3 regions of the Williamsia sp. MIQD14 genome follow, and region 3 is predicted to be linked to each of the others. Evidence: predicted binding sites of a transcription regulator. Region 3 holds the regulator's gene; each other region holds the start of a gene.
What was found. Region 3 encodes LexA, which represses DNA repair genes until DNA is damaged. Its sites were predicted from a motif close to CGAACANNTGTTCG; they were not measured.

Region 1 (6,094 bases), on a different contig from region 3:
ATGCCCCGGGCGCAGACGCCTCCGGTGAGGCGTCCGATGCGGGGGCGGCGTCGGGTGTCGCGGACCTGCTGGGTGGGTGGCGGACTCTGTTCGACATCGACGAGTCGATCTCTGCGGCGGACACCGATCAGGTGGCCACCGTGGTCCGCGACCAGATCACTGGACTGGGTCTGCTCTCGAGCGATCAGGTCGACCGCATCATGACCAGCTTCGACACCTCCGCACGCATCGTCGCCGCGCACCGGCCCGACGTGTTCGACGGATCGATGCTGGTGTTCGTCGCCACCGCCGACAAGGACGATCCGGTCGCGGTGGGCGAGAGCTGGCGCCCGTACGTCACCGGTACGGTCACCGCGGTCGACGTCGACACCCACCACCTCGGCATGGCCGACACCGCATCGCTGCGCGTCATCGGGCCCGAGATCGCTCGTCGACTCGACTGACCGAACCCCGCCGACTCGGCCGGGTCAGCTGCTCCCGAACTGCGGGGCCGTGGCCGGGGTCGAGGCCACCGGGGTGGTCGGCTGCGACGACGTGCTGGGTGGGGTCGAGGTGCTGGGCGGTGTCGACGTGCTGGGTGGGGTCGAGGTGCTGGGCGGGGTCGAGGTGGACGGGGGAGTGCTCGCAGCCGTGAAGTCCTTGACGGTCTGATAGGACTTCTTCGGCGTGAAGTTGTTGCGCAGCAACCCGAAGTTCTGCTCGATGTCGTTGGTGTTCGTCCCGGTGTCACGGATGTTGTAGATGAAAGCCGGTCCGACCCAGGCGGTGTCGCGTGCCGAGGCGAGCAGGATCTGGATCGTCTGGGCCTGCACGTCCTCGCTCACGGCGACCGAGTTGGTGCCGGTGGGGGCGCCGGACTCGGTCATCCACAGGAGTTTGCCGCCGTCGCCGTTTGCGGTCATGAAGTCGTGCATGTCCCACATCCGCTGGAAGGTGCTGTAGGAGCGGGTCGACGGATCGTTGGGCAGTGCGGGAAAGGTGTACGGGTGCACCGCGACCGCGTCGAACGTGTTCTTCAGGTTGGCGGTGTAGAGCGCCTTGAGGAAGGTCAGCGGTGCGATGTCGCGGCCGTTGTCGACCGCCGGCGCGAGTCCGCCGCTGATCACCGTGGGCGCCGGCGACAGCGTGCGCAGCGCCGCCGAGGCCGCCGAGAGCAAGCGGCCGTAACCGGCTGTGTCGGGTGCCGGCTTGTAGAAGATGTTGAGGTTCGGTTCGTTCCAGATCTCCCAGATCCCGATCGAGTTCTGGTAGCGGATCGCGGCGTCTTTGGCGAAGGCGGCGAAGGTCGCCGGGTCGGCGGGCCGGAAGTGGCTGTCGGTGGGGTTGTCCGAAGAGTTTTGCGCCCATCGCGGGGTGTAGGCGACGACGCCCGTCGGGCACATCCCGAGGCTGGTGATCTTGTTGACCACGCGGTCGAGGGACGTCCACGTCCGGGCGCCTCGCTGCGGTTCGATGACCGACCAGTCGACGTCGACGCGGACCAGCCCGACGCCGGCGTCGCGGGCGGCAGTGAGTTCCCTGGTGAGGTCGGAGTCGTTGAGGCCCAGGATGCCTGCGCCCGGCGAGACGCCGACGCGTCCCTTGGCGGCTGAGCCCTGACACGTCGAGGGAGCGGCGGTGTGTGCGGTCGGCACGAGAACGGTTGCGGCGCCCACGGTCAACGCCACGATAAGGGCGGCCCGGGCGACAAGGGAGCGGCGAGAACGAGCGGGTCGTGCAGTGGACATGGGGACCTCTCCGGTGCGGCTGCATGGGCGTCTACTGCAGAGGTGGTGGCCCAGTCCCCCCGAACACACCGGCCACAACCTTCTCGAACGAAAGCAATAGTCACATCAGTCACAGCACATATCGGCGCCGGTGACCGAAACTGAGCCGATCCGAGAGCGTTTCGTGACCACTTCTGGATACTGAAGAACGGACATCCGCTCGTTCCGGTCGCGTGAAAAGTCGGTGGTGCTGAGTGTGTGGAAAGTCGAGCCGAGTGTGCTGACCACTCCACGCGAGCCGACAAGCAGACAACGCACACTCGGCGAAGGCTTTCCGCACAGTCAGCGGCGGTAAGACACCACCACAGCTCAGGCCGCCGGGTAAAGGTGAGCCCGCGGCCAGGTGATGTCGAACGCCCGACTCAACGCAAGGACGGCCTCAGGTGGGTTCCGGTACCGCTCGAGGAGTTCGTCGATCCGGTGTAGCTGGTTGGCGCGGAGGGCGTCGGGTGGGTCGGTGTTGTGTCGCCAGCCGTAGCGGCCGCGGTCGGGTCCGTCGGTGATCTTCTCGGTGGTCCACTGGTGGGGTTCGTTGCCGACGGCCCGGTTGTGCGGTCCGCATGCGGGTGCCATGTGCGACGAGTCGGTGAGTCCGCCGTCCGCCCAGTCCTGTTCGGCGTGGTGCATTTCGGTGTGGGCGAACGGGACCTGGCAGTTGTCTTTGCTGCAGCCGCCGTATTTCGCGAACGCCATCAGCCGTTGCGCGGGTGAGGCGAGGCGCCGGGACCGGCCGAAGAAGAGTGGCTCGTTGGTGACGTCGCTGAACACCGCGAGATGGGTCTGCGCGTTTGCGGCGAGCTTCACGACCTCCGAGATTGGGAGGTCGGTCCCGGTGGCGGTGCGTGCGACGCCTGCGTGCTCACGTAATTGGGCGTCGGTGATCGAGACGATGATCTGTGGCGGCAGTCCGCGATGCGACTGACCGAGGAGTCCGCCGGTGACGGCGGCGTCGAGGAGGGCTTTCAGCGCATCGTGATTGCGCTGGGACTGCGACCGGCAATCACGGTCAGCCGCTTGTTTCAGCAGCTCTGCATTGGCGTCGCCGTGATCGCCCTTGGGTGACTGGTCGTCGTCGGGGTTGTTCATGCCGGGTGCCGCCCATTTCGCGAGAACCACATCGAACAAGGCGCGCGTGATCGGATCCAGCGTCGCGGTGAGCTTCGACATCAACTGGCTGTCCTGGCAGCCGACGTTGAGTTTCCGATTCCGTGCTCGGTCACGGTCGTCGGTGAGGGTTCCATCGGGATCGAGGTGAGCGAGGATCCGCACCCCTGCAGCGGCGATCTCTTTCGGCGTGAGCGTCGTGGCGAACTCGGCCAGCGTCTTCTCCGCGAACGCCCGGTGCTCAGGGTCGACCGCGGTGGGGATCTTGGCCATCACGTCGAGCACTGCGTGGACGTGGTCGGGGCCGATCGAACCTGCGGCCAATTCTCGTGCGGTGTTCGGGCATACCGGTGGGAGTTTCTCGCCGGTCAGCGCGTGCATCGGTTCGAGTGCCTGTACTTCTTTGAGACGCTTCTTCGGTTGTGTGATGCGCAGTTTCGTCTGCAGGAACTCGGTGAGGGTCACGCATCCAACGGCGCGGTGCGCATCGCGGTCGGAGACCTCGAGAATGCGGCGATTACCGATTGCCTCCATCCGCCGGGTGATGCGTTCGTGACGGATCGCTACCTCGGCGACGGTCGCCTCGTTGTAGGTGTCGGAGGAGGAATCATCCACCTGGTCCAAGAGTTGCTCGAGGGCAGCGTATTTCGCCAAGAGATCACTCACCGCTGCCCCCTCCCCAGGTGGTTCTGTACATCCAGGTTAGCACGGATGTTCGAGGGATGGGCGATTGATTTCAGTGAATAGTGTTGAACGCTGGTGTATTTCGCTCTTCTGGTTGCGATCTACTACCGCTGACTGTGCGGAAGCCGGTCGTCGAGTGTGCGTTGTCTCGCCGTCGGCTCACGCAAGGCGGTGAGCACACTCAACGGCCGTTTCCACACAGTCAGCACAGCCAGCGCGACTGTGGACTGGTCAGCGCTGGGGGCGGTGGGGGAGGATGACCTGCTGGTCGTCGATGAGCGACACCGTCATCGGCAGACCGTATGTGGTGGTGAGGAGTTCGGCGGTGAGGGTGGATCGCGGCGGTCCGCTCGCGACGACGCGACCGTCGGCGATCACCACCACGCTGTCGCTGTAGGCCGCGGCCATCGTGAGGTCGTGGACGACCGCGACGACGGCGTCACCGCGGGCGGCACGCTCGGTGACCAGGGCCATGACGGTCTCCTGGAAGTGCGGGTCGAGCGCGGCGGTCGGCTCGTCCAGCAACAGGACCGGCGTCTGCTGGGCGAGGACCCGCGCCAGTGCCACCCGCGCACGTTCGCCGCCCGACAGCGTCGCGAACGGGCGGTCGGCGAAGTCGACGACATCGCACTGCGTCATGGCGTCGGCGACGGCGGTCTCATCGTCGGCGTTGGCGGGGGTGCGGTTCCACGGATGTCGTGCCATCTGCACGACCTCTCGGCAGCTGAACGTTCCTCCCACCACGTGGTCCTGCGGGAGCACGGCGCGCCGACGGGCCTGCTCGAGGGTCGACAGGCGCGCGATCGGGTCACCCTGCAGCACAATGCGTCCCGCGTCGAGCGCCACCGACCCGGCCAGCGCCGAGAGCAGCGTCGACTTGCCCGCGCCGTTCGGACCGACGATGCACAGCACCTCGCCGGCGTCGACCGTCAGATCCACGTGGTGCAGGACCGGCCGGCCGGATCGGCTGACCGACACCGACTCCGCACCGATCAGCGGTGCGACCGTCATGCCCATCCGCCCTGACGGGAACGGGTGCGGCGCAACAGCAGGAGGAACACCGGACCGCCGACGAGGGCCGTCAGCATGCCGATCGGGAGATCGGCGTAGTCGACGAGTGTGCGGGCGGCGAGATCGGCGAGGACCAGCAGGATCGCACCGGCCAGGGCGCTCGCGGGCACCAGCACCCGATGCGCGGGGCCGACGACGATGCGCATCAGGTGCGGGATCACGAGACCGACGAACAGGATGATGCCGCAGAACGACACCGCGGCGGCCGTGAGCACGGCGACGATGACGACGGCCACACGTCGCAGCCCCTCGACATCGACGCCGAGGTGACGCGCGGAGTACTCGCCCAGCGCCAGCAGGTCCATCCGGCGGGCGATCGTCAGCGACGCAGCGATGCCGACCACGACGAGTCCGACCACCAGGTACACCTGATCCCACGTCGCCCGATTGAGACTGCCCAACTGCCAGAACACGATCTGGTCGCGTGCTGTCGGGCTGGCGCTGAACGTGAAGAACGCGATCAACCCGCCGGCAAAGGCGTTGACCGCGATACCCGTCAGCACCAGCGTGACGACCTCGGTACGCCCCGCCGATCGCGACAACAGGTAGACGATCCCGGTGGTGGCGAGTCCGGCGGCGAACGCGCCACCGGCGACCGCGTAACCGGCGACACCGAGCCCGCCCACGGCGATCACCCCCGACGCGCCGGCGGCAGCACCCGACGACACCCCGATCACCCCGGGTTCGGCGAGGGGGTTGGCGAACACACCCTGCAGCACCGCGCCCGCGCATCCGAGAGCGGCGCCGACGAGCAGCGCCAACACCACCCGCGGCAGTCGGACGTTCCACAGGGTGTTCTCGCCGACCTGGTCGGGTAGCGGGCCGATCGCGAGGTGCAGGTGGTGCAGCAGTGAGCCGAGCACCTGCAGCGGCGGGATGTGGTTCTGTCCGATACCCGCGGCGACGACCACGGCGACCGCGAGGACCACCAGACCCACCGGTGCGACGACGGCGAGCGGTACCCGGCGCAGTGTCGGCACGCGTTTCCCGCCGCGGACCGTGCGAAGCCGTTCGGCGAGAGCGGGACTCACGAGCGCCCGTAGAGGGTGCGAGCGAGCGCCACGGCGACATCGCCGGTGCGCGCCCCGAACGACAACAGCTCACCGTCGTCCATGTCGACGATGCGTCGGTCACGCCCCGCCGGTGTCTCGCTGACGCCGGGGATCTTCTCGAGCCCGTCGACGCCACCGACCGACGCCAGGCCGTCGGTCATCATCAGCAGGACATCGGGCCGGGACTTGATGAGCCCCTCGGAGGTGAGTGAGGTGAACGCGTCGGTGAGGCCGGCCGCGGTGCCCGCGTCCTCACCGCCGACGGTGTCGATGAGGGAGTCCGCACCCGAGCCGGGGCCGCCGAGGATGAGCAGGCCGGTGCCGCGGGCATAGACGAAAGCGATCCGTGGCCGGTCGGCGTCGCGGGGGACCAGGGCGCGGGCGGCCGCGATCTGCGCGTCGGTGCGGGCGGCGAGG
Region 2 (6,094 bases), on a different contig from region 3:
GCGTGCGGACCAACCCCAATGCCTGACGGCCGTTCAGATCCTGACAGCCCGCGCGCAGGTTGAGGCCCGCCTTGGGATCACGCAGCGGTTGGTCGAGGCAGATGTTCACCCCGCCCACCGAGTCGACGAGGGTGTCGAAGCCGCCGAAACCGATCTCCGCGTAGTGGTCGATGTGCACGCGGGTGAACGTCTCGATGGTCTGGACGAGCAGCTTCGGGCCGCCGAAGGTGAAGGCGGCGTTGATCTTGTGCGGCCCCTGACCGGGGATGGTGACGAAGAGATCGCGCGGGATGCTGACGATGGTCGCCTTCCCGCTGTTCGGGATGTGCACCAGCATCATGGTGTCGGTGCGGCCGAGGTCGCCGTCGACGTCGCCGGTGGTGAGGTTGCGCTTCTGCTGCTCGGTGAGACCGGCACGGGAATCAGAGCCCACGAGAAGCCAATTGGTGCCCGGGGTGTCGCGGACACGGTCGGGATAGGAGCCCAGTGCGTCGACCCGGTTGAGTTTCGAGTCGTAGTAGAACGTGAGTCCCACCAGTGCGACCACGATGACGAGCAGCAACGTGAGCAGGGTGCGGCCGATGCGTGGGCGACGCAGACGGCGCCGTCGGGGTGGTCGTGGAGGCGGGCCCGCCGCGCGCCCGGGTGGCCGGTTTCGTGGCGGACCGGGTGGGCCGGGTCGGTCGAGTCGGGGGTCGCGCCGGAATCCCTGGGCGTCGGCCGGCGTGCGACCGCGTGGCGGGGGAGGCGGGGGTGGTGCCGGCGCGCCTCGGCGTGGTGGGGCGTCGCGGAACGGTTCGGGTTTCTGGGGAGGCGCGTAGCCGTCCACACCCCGTGCGGGACCCGGACGGGGCGCGGCGGGCCGTGGGGGGTGGTCCGGTGTCTCCGACCAGGCGCGCGGCGGGCGTCGATCACCGCCGCCGTCGCCGCGTCGGGGCCCGCCCGGTTCGCGGGGCCGCCGGATGAAGGGCCCCTCCTGGTCGCTCACAGGCACGACTGTACGGAGCCGGGCGACGTCGGGGCGGTCACTGCAGCCAAGTGAGATGGTCCCGCAACAGTGCATATCCGACGAACGCGACGGTGTCGATGAGGGCGTGACCGATCACCAGCGGCCACGTGCGCGATGTCAGCTGGAAGAAGCGGCCGTAGACCAGGCCCATCACCACGTTGCCGAGACCGCCGCCGAAGCCCTGATAGAGGTGGTAGCTGCCCCGCAGCAGCGCCGAGGCCAGCAGAGACCGGTTCTCACCCCACCCGAGCTGCCGCAGCCGGGTGATCAGATAGGCGACCACCAGCACCTCCTCGGCGCCGGCGTTGCCGACGGCGGAGATCACCAGGACCGGGAGGCGCCACCACGTCTCGGTGAGGTCGCTGGGCAGCACCTGGGCGTTGACGCCCAGCTCGCGCGCCACCAGATAGAGGCCCAGACCCGGCAGTCCGATCCCGGCGGCGAGTGCCGCACCCCAGGCGACGTCGCGGCGTGTCGGACGGCGCGTGATGCCGGCTCGGTGCAGCGCGACGCCGCCGCGGTAGATGAGGTAGACCGCGAGCGCGGCGATCGCGAAGAGTTTTGTGGCGGCGAGGAGTTGGCGTGCGAGGTCGATGTAGTCGATCGTCGACGTCGACTGGTTGAGGGCGACCGTGCTGTTGCCGATGCCCCCCGACCGCAGCTCCGCCTCGAGCAGTGACAGCGCCGAGTACGCGCCGGAGAGCCCGAAGGTGAGGATGACGACGATGCTGATTTCGGCACCGATGAGCCGACGCTGCGTGCGGTCGGTGACCACCTCGACGTCGGCGGGTCGCGCCGGGGTCAGCAGCGTTCGGATGGGTGAGGGCACCTCGCCACGATAGAGACGCCGCCTGTGCTCAGTCGGTGATGCTGTTCAGGTAGGGGCAGCCGGCGAGCGCGCGCAGGGCCCGGGACAGGGCCATCACGTCGGTCACGGGGCGGTCGAACGACAGGCGGGTGTCGAGGTCGCCGGTCTCGCCCTCCACCCGGAAGCGGATGCCCCAGCGGTCGATGCCGAGCGGTCGCACACGACCGTTCCGCAGGTGTCGCGGCAGGCGGCGGACGAGTTGTTCGATGACGTCGGAGTGGTCGGAGTCGAGGTGGGCGATCCAGTCGGCCTCGTACTGCCAGAACGGGTCGGGCGTGGCGCGGGTCAGTTCGTCGGCGGCGACCGCGGCCGCGCCGGTCGACGTCGCGATGACGGCGCCGGTCAGTTGCAGACGCAGCATCGAGAACCCGTGGCCGAGGTCGAGCAGTTCGTCGGCGGGATGTTCGAGGGCGATCTCCATGGCGAGGTCGCGCTCGAGGTCGGCGGGCACCCGGTGCAGGACACCGTTGAGCCAGATCAGCGACCGCACGCGTTCGCGGAGTTCGATGGGTGCGCAGTCGGTGACCTCGATCATCGCCGGGACTCCGTCGGAGCCTGCCCGGGTGGCGGCCATGGCGTCGGTGTCGGAGCCGATGAGGACGAACGCCTGCCCGTCGAAGAGGTGCACCATCGTCACCGGCGACGGCTCGGCGCCTTCGATGGCGACCATCGCGGCGGTCACGTGCATGCACGCGGTGCGGATCGCCTCGGCGTCGGTCGGGCGGTCGGTCACGGTGGTTGCCATGGCGGATCCTCTTCTGGCGGGAGCTCGTCGAGACGTGGTTAAGGTAACCCTAACCTAAATCAGCGTCTCATGAGGAGCAGGGCGGCCGATCTCTCGAAACGCGACCCGTCACGCCGCCTCGAAGACCATGTCGTGCGGCCAGGTGATGTCAAAGCGCATGTTCGGCGCCGGAGTATCAGGTGGGTTCCGGTATCGCTCGAGAAGTTCGTCGAGACGGTGCAGGTGGTTGGCGCGGAGAGCATGGGGTGGGTCGGTGTTGCGTCGCCAGCCGTAGCGGCCTTTGTCGGGGCCGTCGGTGATCTTCTCTGTGGTCCACTGGTGCGGTTCAGTGCCGACGGTCCGGTTGTGGGGGCCGCATGCGGGTGCCATGTGGGTCGAGTCGGTGAGGCCGCCGTCGGCCCAGTCGTTTTCGGCGTGGTGCATTTCGGTGTGCGCGAACGGTGTTGGGCAGTCGTCTTTGCTGCAACCCTTGTACTTCCCGAAGGCCATCAACCGTTGCGACTGCGATGCCAGCCGACGAGACCGGCCGAAGAACAGCGGCTCGTCGGTGACGTCGCTGAACACGGCGAGGTGGGTCTGGGCGTTTGCGGCGAGCTTGACCACGTCGGAGATGGGCAGATCGCTGCCGGTGGCGGTGCGTGCGATTCCGGCGTGCTCACGCAGTTGAGCGTCGGTGATGGACACGATGATCTGCGGTGGCAGTCCGCGATGTGACCCGCCGAGGAGACCGCCGTTGACTGCGGCGTCGAGTAGAGCTTTCAGCGCATCGTGATTGCGTTGGGACTGCGAGCGGCAATCCCGATCGGCAGCGTCCCGCAGCAGGGCTGGATCCACATCGGAATGATCGCCGCGGGGTGACTGGTCGTCGTCCGGGTTGTTCATGCCGGGCGCCGCCCACTTGGCGAGTACGACGTCGAACAATGCGCGGGTGATCGGATCCAACGTGGCGGTGAGTTTCGACATCAGCTGCGAGTCCTGGCAGCCGAGATTCAGGTTCCGGTTCCGGGCACGATCGCGGTCGTCGGTGAGGGTCCCGTCGGGATCAAGGTGAGCGAGGATCCGCACGCCCGCGGCGGCGATCTCTTTCGGCGTCAGTGTGGTCGCGAACTCGGCCAGGGTCTGCTCGGCGAAGGCGCGGTGCTCGGGTTCGATCGCGGTGGGGATCTTGGCCATCACGTCGAGTACGGCGTGGACGTGGTCGGGGCCGATCGAACCGGCGGCGAGTTCCCGAGCGGTGTTCGGGCACACCGGTGGGAGCTTCTCGCCGGTCATCGCATGCATCGACTCGAGGGCCTGCACTTCTTTGAGACGTTTCTTCGGTTGCGTGACGCGCAGTTTCGTCTGTAGGAACTCGGTCAGGGTCACGCACCCGACAGTGCGGTGCGCGTCGCGGTCGGAGACCTCGAGGATGCGGCGGTTACCGGTGGACTGGAGTTGGCGGACAGCGGTTTCGTGGGTGATCGCCAGTTGTGCGACTGTCTCGTCGTCGTAGGCGTCTGAGGTCTCGTCGGCGATCTCTTTCACGAGGGATTGCAGGGCAGCGTATTTCGCAATGAGATCACTCACGAACGGCCCCTCCCCAGGTGGTTCTGTACATCCAGGTTAGCACGGATGTTCGAAACCTGGGAGGTTAAATTCAGTGAATAGTGTTGAACGCTGGTGTATTTCGCTGTTCTGATTGCGATTACTACCGCTGACGGTGCGGAAGCCGGTCGTCGAGTGTGCGTTGTCTCGTCGTCGGCTCACGCCGGGCGGTGAGCACACTCGACGCCCGTTTCCACACAGTCAGCACGACCACTCGCCCGGCCGCCTTCGCGCGGTCAGCGCAGCCCGTCCCGGTCGGTCGTACAGTCTTCCGGTTGCGGGCAACGACGTCGACTAGGCTCGTGATGTGTCCGACCTTCGTCCGCTGCTGCCCGAGCCTTCCGGCGCGGTCGCGTATTTCGGTCCGGCGGGGACGTTCACCGAGATGGCCCTCGATCGTCTGATGGACCGCGTCGGCTGGACCGATCCGGAGCGTTCCACGCAGTCGAGCCCGGGTGACGTGATCGAGGCCGTCCGGTCGGGTGCCGCAAGCCACGGGTGCGTCCCGATGGAGAGCTCCGTGGAGGGTGCGGTACCCGCGACGATGGACGCGCTCGCCGCCGGCGACGGCGTGCAGATTCTCGCCGAGACGGTTCTCGACATCGCCTTCACCGTCGCTGCCGCCCCCGGCCGGGCCGGTGACGACATCGCGACCATCGCCGCATATCCCGTGGCGGAGGGTCAGACCCGGGAGAGCCTGCGCCGACTGTTCCCGTCGGCGACGGTCATCCCGTCCTCGTCGAACGCCGCCGCGGCGGCCGATGTCGCGGCCGGTCGCGCCGACGCCGCGTTGACGACGGCTCTCGCCGCCCGTAACCACGGCCTCACCGCCCTCGCCGAGAACGTCGCCGACGCGGCCGACGCCACCACACGTTTCGTGCTGATCGGGCGACCGGCGCCCGTCCCGGCGCGCACCGGTCGCGACCGGACCGCGGTGATCCTGAACCTGCCCGACGTCCCGGGGTCGCTCGTGCGGGCGATGAGCGAATTCGCCACGCGCGACATCGATCTGATGCGAATCGAATCACGACCACGACGCCACTCGGCGGGTTACCACTTCTTCCTCGACGCCTCCGGACACATCGACGACCCTCTGATGGGACACGGGTTGGCAGGACTGCACGCCTTCGCCGAGAAGGTGACCTTCCTGGGGTCGTGGCCCGCCGAGCGTGCGACCGGCGCGGCGTCACCCGACCACTCCGACTCGCTGCGATGGGTCGAGGCGTTGCGCCGGGGTGAGCACTGATGGGGTCGTTGCACCTGGTGCGGCACGGGCAGACGACCTCCAATGTGATGGCGCGCCTCGACACCCGGCCCCCGGGCGCGGGTCTCACCGATTTCGGTGCGCGACAGGCTGTTCTGTTCGGACTCGAACGCCCCGACGCAGGTCCCGCCGCGCTCTACAGCTCGGTCGCACGGCGTGCTCGGGAGACCGCCGAACTCATCGGGACGGTGTGGGGGATCGAGGCCCGGTCCGTCGACGATCTGCACGAGGTGCAGGTGGGCGACCTCGAGGACCGCAACGACGACGACTCGGTGCGCGCGTTCCGTGACCTGATCGCCGACTGGTTCGCCGGTCACACCGATCGGCGGGTCGGCAACAGCGAGAGCCTCGACGACCTGCTGCGTCGGTACGTCCCGGTGATCGAATCACTGCGCGACGCCCACGCCGACGCGCCCGGCGACGTGTACGTGGTGAGTCATGGGGCCGCGATCCGACTGGTCGCGGCGCATCTCTGCGGCGTCGACCCGGAGTTCGCCCTCGAGCACGGATTACCCAACACCGGGTCGATCGAACTCCTCTGGCGCGACGACGCCTGGACCTGTGTCCATTGGGGTGGTGTAGACCCGGTCCGCCCGGTCGGCGCCGCCACCGTCGACCCGATGG
Region 3 (6,094 bases):
CGGTCGCGGCGCGCCTGGCGTTGTCGCAGAGTCCCTACCGCTCGATCGACGACCTGCTGCGCGATTGCACGCGGGCGGCGATCGGCGATCTCACGGGGCCGACCGCACAGGTGCGCGACCCGGCGGCTTTCGCGGCGTTACGGGCCGCCGTCGCTCGTGACGCCCCGTCGGTGGCCCGTGCCGCCCTCGCGGCCGCGGCCGATGTGTTGACCCGTGTCGCGCCGATCCGCGCCGAGCTCGATCGGCTCGGTGCGGCTCCGGCCGTCGACGATGTGACCCGACAACTCGACGATCTGGTGTTCGACGGGTTCATCGGCGCCACCGATGCCGAACACCGAGCGCGTGTGGCGGTGTACCTCGACGCCATCCTGGTGCGGCTGGGCAGACTGCCCGCCGCGACGGCGACCGATGCGCGGTCCATGGAAACGCTGGATCGTGTTCTCGACCGGTGGGCGGAGGTGGTCGAGCGGGCGACACCGGCACGGCGCGTCGCCCTCGGGGAGCAGATCCACTGGATGGTGGAGGAGCTACGCATCGGGCTGTTCGCCGAGCGGATCAGACCCGCCTACCCGGTGTCGGAGCAGCGGATCCTACGGGCGATCGACGGGCTCGCCGGCGGCACCGACGGAGGCGGTGGCGGCGCGCGACGGTGACGCCCGCAGGTCGTCGATCTCGCGCTGGAAATCGTCGACCGATTCGAACGACCGGTACACCGAGGCGAAGCGAAGGTAAGCGACCTCGTCGAGCTCGCGCAGGGGTCCCAGAATGGCCAATCCGACCTCGTTGCTGGGGATCTCGGCCGATCCGGAGGCACGCACGGCGTCCTCGACCTGCTGGGCCAGAAGCCGCAACCGGTCCTCGTCGACAGCGCGGCCCTGGCAGGCGCGGCGCACGCCGAGCATCACCTTCTCCCGACTGAACGGCTCGGTGACCCCGTTGCGTTTCACGACGGCGAGCACCGCACTCTCGACGGTGGTGAACCGGCGACCGCAGTTCGAGCACGAACGGCGGCGGCGGATGGCCTGTCCCTCGTCGGCAACCCGCGAGTCGACCACTCGGGTGTCCTCGTGCTTGCAGAAGGGGCAGTGCATCGACGTGTCCTCGAACCTGATCCGCGGGCGACGCGCGTCGAGGACGAGCCCCGTGGCGTCACAGGGTCCGAGGTGGACCCACGGTCGCGAGGATACCGACCCGGGTCGAGCGTCACACACCGGTCAGTTCCGGTAGAGGGGGGCGAGCAGCGGTTGGCCGGCGGTCAGCGCCGATCCGCTCATGTGGTTGAGCTCCTTGATGTCGGCGACCACGGCGGACGTCGACCGGTCCGGGGCGACGCGCGCGGCGAGCTCACCCAACGACTCCCCGCCGCGGACGTGGACGACCGAGGTCCCGGCGATGGGGGCGGCCGTCGACTCGGTGGCGGCCGATCCGCCGAGCACGACCGCCCACACGGCGACCGCGAGAGCGATGCCGGCGACGATCGCCGCGCCCCATCCGATGGGTGCGGGCCGACGCGACACCGGCGCGTGACGACGTCCGTCGGCGCACAGCACACCGGCGGGGCGTGCATCGACCGGCCGACCCGAGGGCCGCCGGCGAGCGGGCACAGGGCGCTGCGCCGGCCGCGGCGCGCGCTCGACGGTGCTCCCGGAGGGGCGGTACCCCGTGTGGGCGGTGGTGCTGCTGTGACGCGTGAGAGTCTGATTCATGACGTGCTCCTCATCGACCAGACGTTCGAGTGAACGTGTGTTCGATTTGTATCACGCGGCTCCGACAATGTCCCGACACGGTCGAACAAATGTTTGAAAGTTGTTATCCGCTGCACTACTGTCCCAGGTGACAGCAGGTCCGCGCGTCGTCCGAACCGTTCGAACAGACCGGTCGGGAGCGGGGCCGCGACAGGAGGGACACCGTGTCCGACACCACCGTCACCACCACCGAGTTCGCCGACGGCCCGATCAGCGAGGCCGATCTGACCCCCCGGCAGGCGAAGGTCCTCGAGGTCATCCGTGCGTCGGTCCGCGAGCGCGGTTATCCCCCGAGCATCCGTGAGATCGGCGACGCGGTCGGCCTCAACTCCACGTCGTCGGTCGCCCACCAGCTGCGCACCCTGGAACGCAAGGGCTTCCTCAAACGCGACGCGAACCGCCCCCGCGCGGTGAACGTCCAGGACGCCGATCCCGGCGACGGCGGCGGCTCCGACGCACTGTCGCTCCCGACGCCGACCTTCGTCCCGGTGCTCGGTCGGATCGCGGCCGGCGGGCCCATCCTCGCCGAGGAGGCGGTGGAAGAGGTGTTCCCGCTCCCCCGCGAACTCGTCGGCGACGGCGCGCTCTTCCTCCTCCGCGTGGTCGGCGAGTCGATGATCGACGCCGCCATCTGCGACGGCGACTGGGTGGTCGTCCGCCAGCAGAACGTCGCCGACAACGGCGACATCGTCGCGGCCATGATCGACGGCGAGGCCACGGTGAAGACCTTCAAACGCACTGACGGACACGTGTGGCTCATGCCCCACAACCCACAGTTCGACCCCATCCCCGGTGACGAGGCGGCCATCCTCGGCAAGGTCGTCACCGTCATGCGTCGCCTCTGATCGCCCGCCCACACCCCGCAGAAGCCATCTGACCACGCCGCGTGTCACACTGGTTCCCCCGCTCGGGGTGGACGACAGGAGACGTGATGGGCGCACAGCGATTGGTCCTCGACGGGGCAGTGGTCGTGGTGACCGGTGCCGCCGGCGGCATCGGACGTGAGGTCGTCCGCGAGGTGCATCGTCGCGGGGCCCGGGTGGTCGCACTCGACCTCGTGCAGTCGGCTGTCGACGACGCCGTGCGCGGACTCGACCCCGAACGCGTGCTCGCCGCGCAAGCCGACGTCACGGTCCCGGCGGATCTCTCCGACGCGGTCGATCGCGCCGTGGATCGGTGGGGCCGGATCGATGTGGTGTTCGCCAATGCCGGTATCTCCAGCGGGGATTCGGCCGACACCGTTGCCAGCGTGGCCGACGGCGTGTTCGAGCGGGTCATCGGCGTGAACCTGATGGGCGTCTGGAACACCGTGCGCGCGGCGCTGCCGCACATCATCGAGGCGCGCGGCCACGTCCTGATCACCTCGTCGACGTACGCCTACCTCAACGGCATGGTGAATGCGCCCTACGCGGCGTCGAAGGCTGCCGTGGAGCAGATCGGTCGGGCGTTGCGAAGCGAGCTGGCGGCCCATGGTGCGACGGCCGGGGTGCTGTACCCGGGATGGGTCGCCACGCCCATCGCCGACGTCGCCTTCGGCAAGGACGAGCTCGCCACCGCATTGATCAAGCGGGCGTTCCCGCGGCCGCTCCTCACACCGATCAAGCCCCGCCGTGTGGGGCTCGCGGTCGCCGACGGCATCGAGACCAGGTCACCCCGGATCCAGGTCCCGCGGCGGTGGATCCCGGTGGCTGCGCTGCGCGGCATCGTCAACCCGCTCTCCGACGCCGCGCTGCAGCGCGACACGACCATGATCGGCCTCGTCCGCGAGGTGGAGGACCGCGCGCACCGGCGGTGAGGTCAGCCGATCCGCGACGTGATCAGCCGTGGAGGGCCGCCGCGGCGGCGACGCGCGCGTCTGCGGGATCCGCGGTCGCCAGGGCCGCCCTGGCCGCGGCCCGGCACTGCTCGGTGGTGACCTGGCCGAGCGCGGCGCCCACCCCGGCCGCGGCCGCGGGCGCACTCGACAGTGACGTGACGCCCATGCCCACCAGCACGCAGGCGAGCAGGGGGTCGGCGGCGGCCTCGCCACACACACCGACCGGTTTGCCCGTCGCCGAGCCCGCCGAGGCGACCATGTGGATCAGCGCGAGAACGGCAGGCTGCCACGGATCGGTGAGGTAGGCCAGTTCGGCGGACATGCGGTCGGCCGCCATCGTGTACTGCGTGAGGTCGTTGGTGCCGATCGACACGAAGTCGACCTCGGCGAGGATCGACGGCGCCAACAGTGCGGCCGAGGGGATCTCGATCATCACGCCGGCGACGAGGCCGCGGTTGCGCACCTTCGCCGCGAAGTCGCGCGCCTCGGTCGCGGTGGCCACCATCGGCGCCATCACCCACGGGGACGACCCGGTCGCCTCGGCGGCGGCCGCGATGGCGTCGAGTTGCCGGTCGAGCAGACCGGGATTGCCGAAGGCCACGCGCAGACCACGCACACCGAGGGCGGGGTTGGCCTCGGTTCCGTTGTCGGCGAACAGCAGTGGCTTGTCGGAGCCGGCGTCGAGGGTGCGGATCACGATCTTGGCGTCGGGCTCCCCCGCGGTCGGCACGAACGCCTCGATGACCTCGCGGTAGAGCGCTGTCTGCTCGGCGGCGTCGGGCTCCTTCGCCCGATCGAGGAAGGCGAGCTCGGTCCGGAACAGACCGACTCCCTGCACCGGGAAGTCGGTGGCCGCGCGGGCGGACACGCCGTCCTGGACGTTGGCGAGGATCGACACGTCGAGACCGTCTGCGGTACGTCCCGGTCCGCTCCACCGTGACACCAGCTCGGCTGCGTCGCGGGAGCGCGCGACGGCATCGCGGGCGGCTTCGGCATCGGGGCCGACGGTGACGGTGCCCGCCTCGCCGTCGAGCATGACCGGGGTGCCCGCGGCCACCGACGTCAGCGCGCCGACGGCGACGACGCAGGGGATCCCCAACTGCCGGGCGATGATCGCGGTGTGACTGGTCGGTCCGCCCAGACGAGTGGCCAGGCCGCGCACGAGGGCGGGGTCGAGCCCGGAGGTGTCGGCGGGGGCGAGGTCGTCGGCGAAGAGGATGACCTCGTGGTCGGGCTGGGCCAGACCGGGTTCGGGATCGCCCGCGAGTTCGGCGAGCACCCGGTCTCGGACGTCGAGCAGATCCGTCACGCGCTCGGCCATCAGACCACCGAGCTTGGTGAACAGGGCGACGAACTGCTCGGTGGCGTCGACCGCCGCGTTCGGGGCGGGCGATCCGGCGCGGATGAGCTTCTCCGCCGAGGAGATCCAGCCGCGGTCCTGCGCGAGCGCCGCGGTGGCCGAGAGGACCTCCGACGCCACACCGGTGCCCGCCGAGGCACGGGCGCGTAGACGGTCGGCGACGGCCGCCGCCGCGGCGACGAACCGCGCGCACTCGGCCTCGACATCCGCCGGCGGGGTTCCCGGGCCGGGAAGCGCGGGTCGCTCACCCGGCCACATCACCGGCGCGAAGGCCACCCCGGACACCACCGGTGTCCCGGTGAGGACCGTCGGAGCCGCGGGGTCGGTGGACGTGGTCACGTCCACCGTGGAGAGGTCGTTCGCTGTCGCGTGGGGAGCCATGGGGTGCCTATCGATCGTTGCGTCTCGGCCGATCATCCGCCGAGACGTCCCGGGGGACTCGCGACGAGGTGATTGTCATTGCGGTGTTGCTCTGTGACTCAAATTACAAGAAAAGCTTGACTTGTCAACATATCCAGGCGTAAACACAACGATATCAACATTCAAAGCCACACATTCCAACCGAAACGGGGACGCGTGTACGCCGAAGAGCGACAGCAGGCCATCGCCGACCAGGTACTCGCCCACGGTCGCGCGTCGGTGACCGCGCTGGCCGAGGAATTCGATGTCACCAGCGAGACCGTGCGTCGTGATCTCGCGTCGCTCGAGCGGGCCGGATTCCTCCGCCGCGTGCACGGGGGCGCCGTCCCGGTCGACGCCGTGCGGGTCACCGAACTCGGGGTCGCCGAGCGTGCCGATGCCCATCCCGACGAGAAGGAGCGCATCGGCACGGCCGCATGCCGCTTCGTGCCGTCCGACGGCGGCAGCCTCGTGATCGACGCAGGCACCACCACCGTGCAGGCCGCAGCCCGACTGCCGCGCGACCGCGGTCTCACCGTGTTCACCAACTCTCTACCCGTCGCGGCGTCGGTCGCCGATCACCCCGGAGCGCAGCTGCATTTCCTCGGCGGCCGCATCCGCGGGCTCACCCAGGCCGCGGTCGGGCCGGCACCCATCACCGCGCTCGCCGCGTTCCGTGTCGACGTCGCGTTCATCGGCACCAACGGCATCACCGAGCGGCACGGGTTGTCCACCCCCGACCCCGACGAGGGGGCGGTGAAGTCGGCCATGATC

Region 1: a site for LexA is predicted at 3,575-3,588, ahead of ACQ7HM_RS00665 (DUF222 domain-containing protein). Genes of this name have one in related genera too.
Region 2: a site for LexA is predicted at 4,227-4,240, ahead of ACQ7HM_RS04795 (DUF222 domain-containing protein). Genes of this name have one in related genera too.

Annotation. Positions count from the first base shown of each region.
Region 1 covers NZ_JBPFDG010000001.1:130,536-136,629, reverse strand. The annotation lists gene ACQ7HM_RS00675 (non-ribosomal peptide synthase/polyketide synthase) at 1-443, shown strand, start outside; gene ACQ7HM_RS00670 (beta-xylosidase) at 468-1,655, opposite strand; gene ACQ7HM_RS00665 (DUF222 domain-containing protein) at 2,076-3,536, opposite strand; gene ACQ7HM_RS00660 (heme ABC transporter ATP-binding protein) at 3,786-4,565, opposite strand; gene ACQ7HM_RS00655 (FecCD family ABC transporter permease) at 4,562-5,605, opposite strand; gene ACQ7HM_RS00650 (heme/hemin ABC transporter substrate-binding protein) at 5,653-6,094, opposite strand, start outside.
Region 2 covers NZ_JBPFDG010000001.1:1,124,224-1,130,317, reverse strand. The annotation lists gene ACQ7HM_RS04810 (LCP family protein) at 1-562, opposite strand, end outside; gene ACQ7HM_RS04805 (CPBP family intramembrane glutamic endopeptidase) at 1,026-1,838, opposite strand; gene ACQ7HM_RS04800 (DUF2470 domain-containing protein) at 1,867-2,622, opposite strand; gene ACQ7HM_RS04795 (DUF222 domain-containing protein) at 2,731-4,188, opposite strand; gene pheA (prephenate dehydratase) at 4,514-5,452, shown strand; gene ACQ7HM_RS04785 (histidine phosphatase family protein) at 5,452-6,094, shown strand, end outside.
Region 3 covers NZ_JBPFDG010000005.1:463,689-469,782, forward strand. The annotation lists gene hrpA (ATP-dependent RNA helicase HrpA) at 1-653, shown strand, start outside; gene nrdR (transcriptional regulator NrdR) at 591-1,091, opposite strand; gene ACQ7HM_RS19620 (LysM peptidoglycan-binding domain-containing protein) at 1,215-1,706, opposite strand; gene lexA (transcriptional repressor LexA) at 1,910-2,590, shown strand; gene ACQ7HM_RS19630 (SDR family NAD(P)-dependent oxidoreductase) at 2,677-3,540, shown strand; gene ACQ7HM_RS19635 (phosphoenolpyruvate--protein phosphotransferase) at 3,563-5,302, opposite strand; gene ACQ7HM_RS19640 (DeoR/GlpR family DNA-binding transcription regulator) at 5,498-6,094, shown strand, end outside.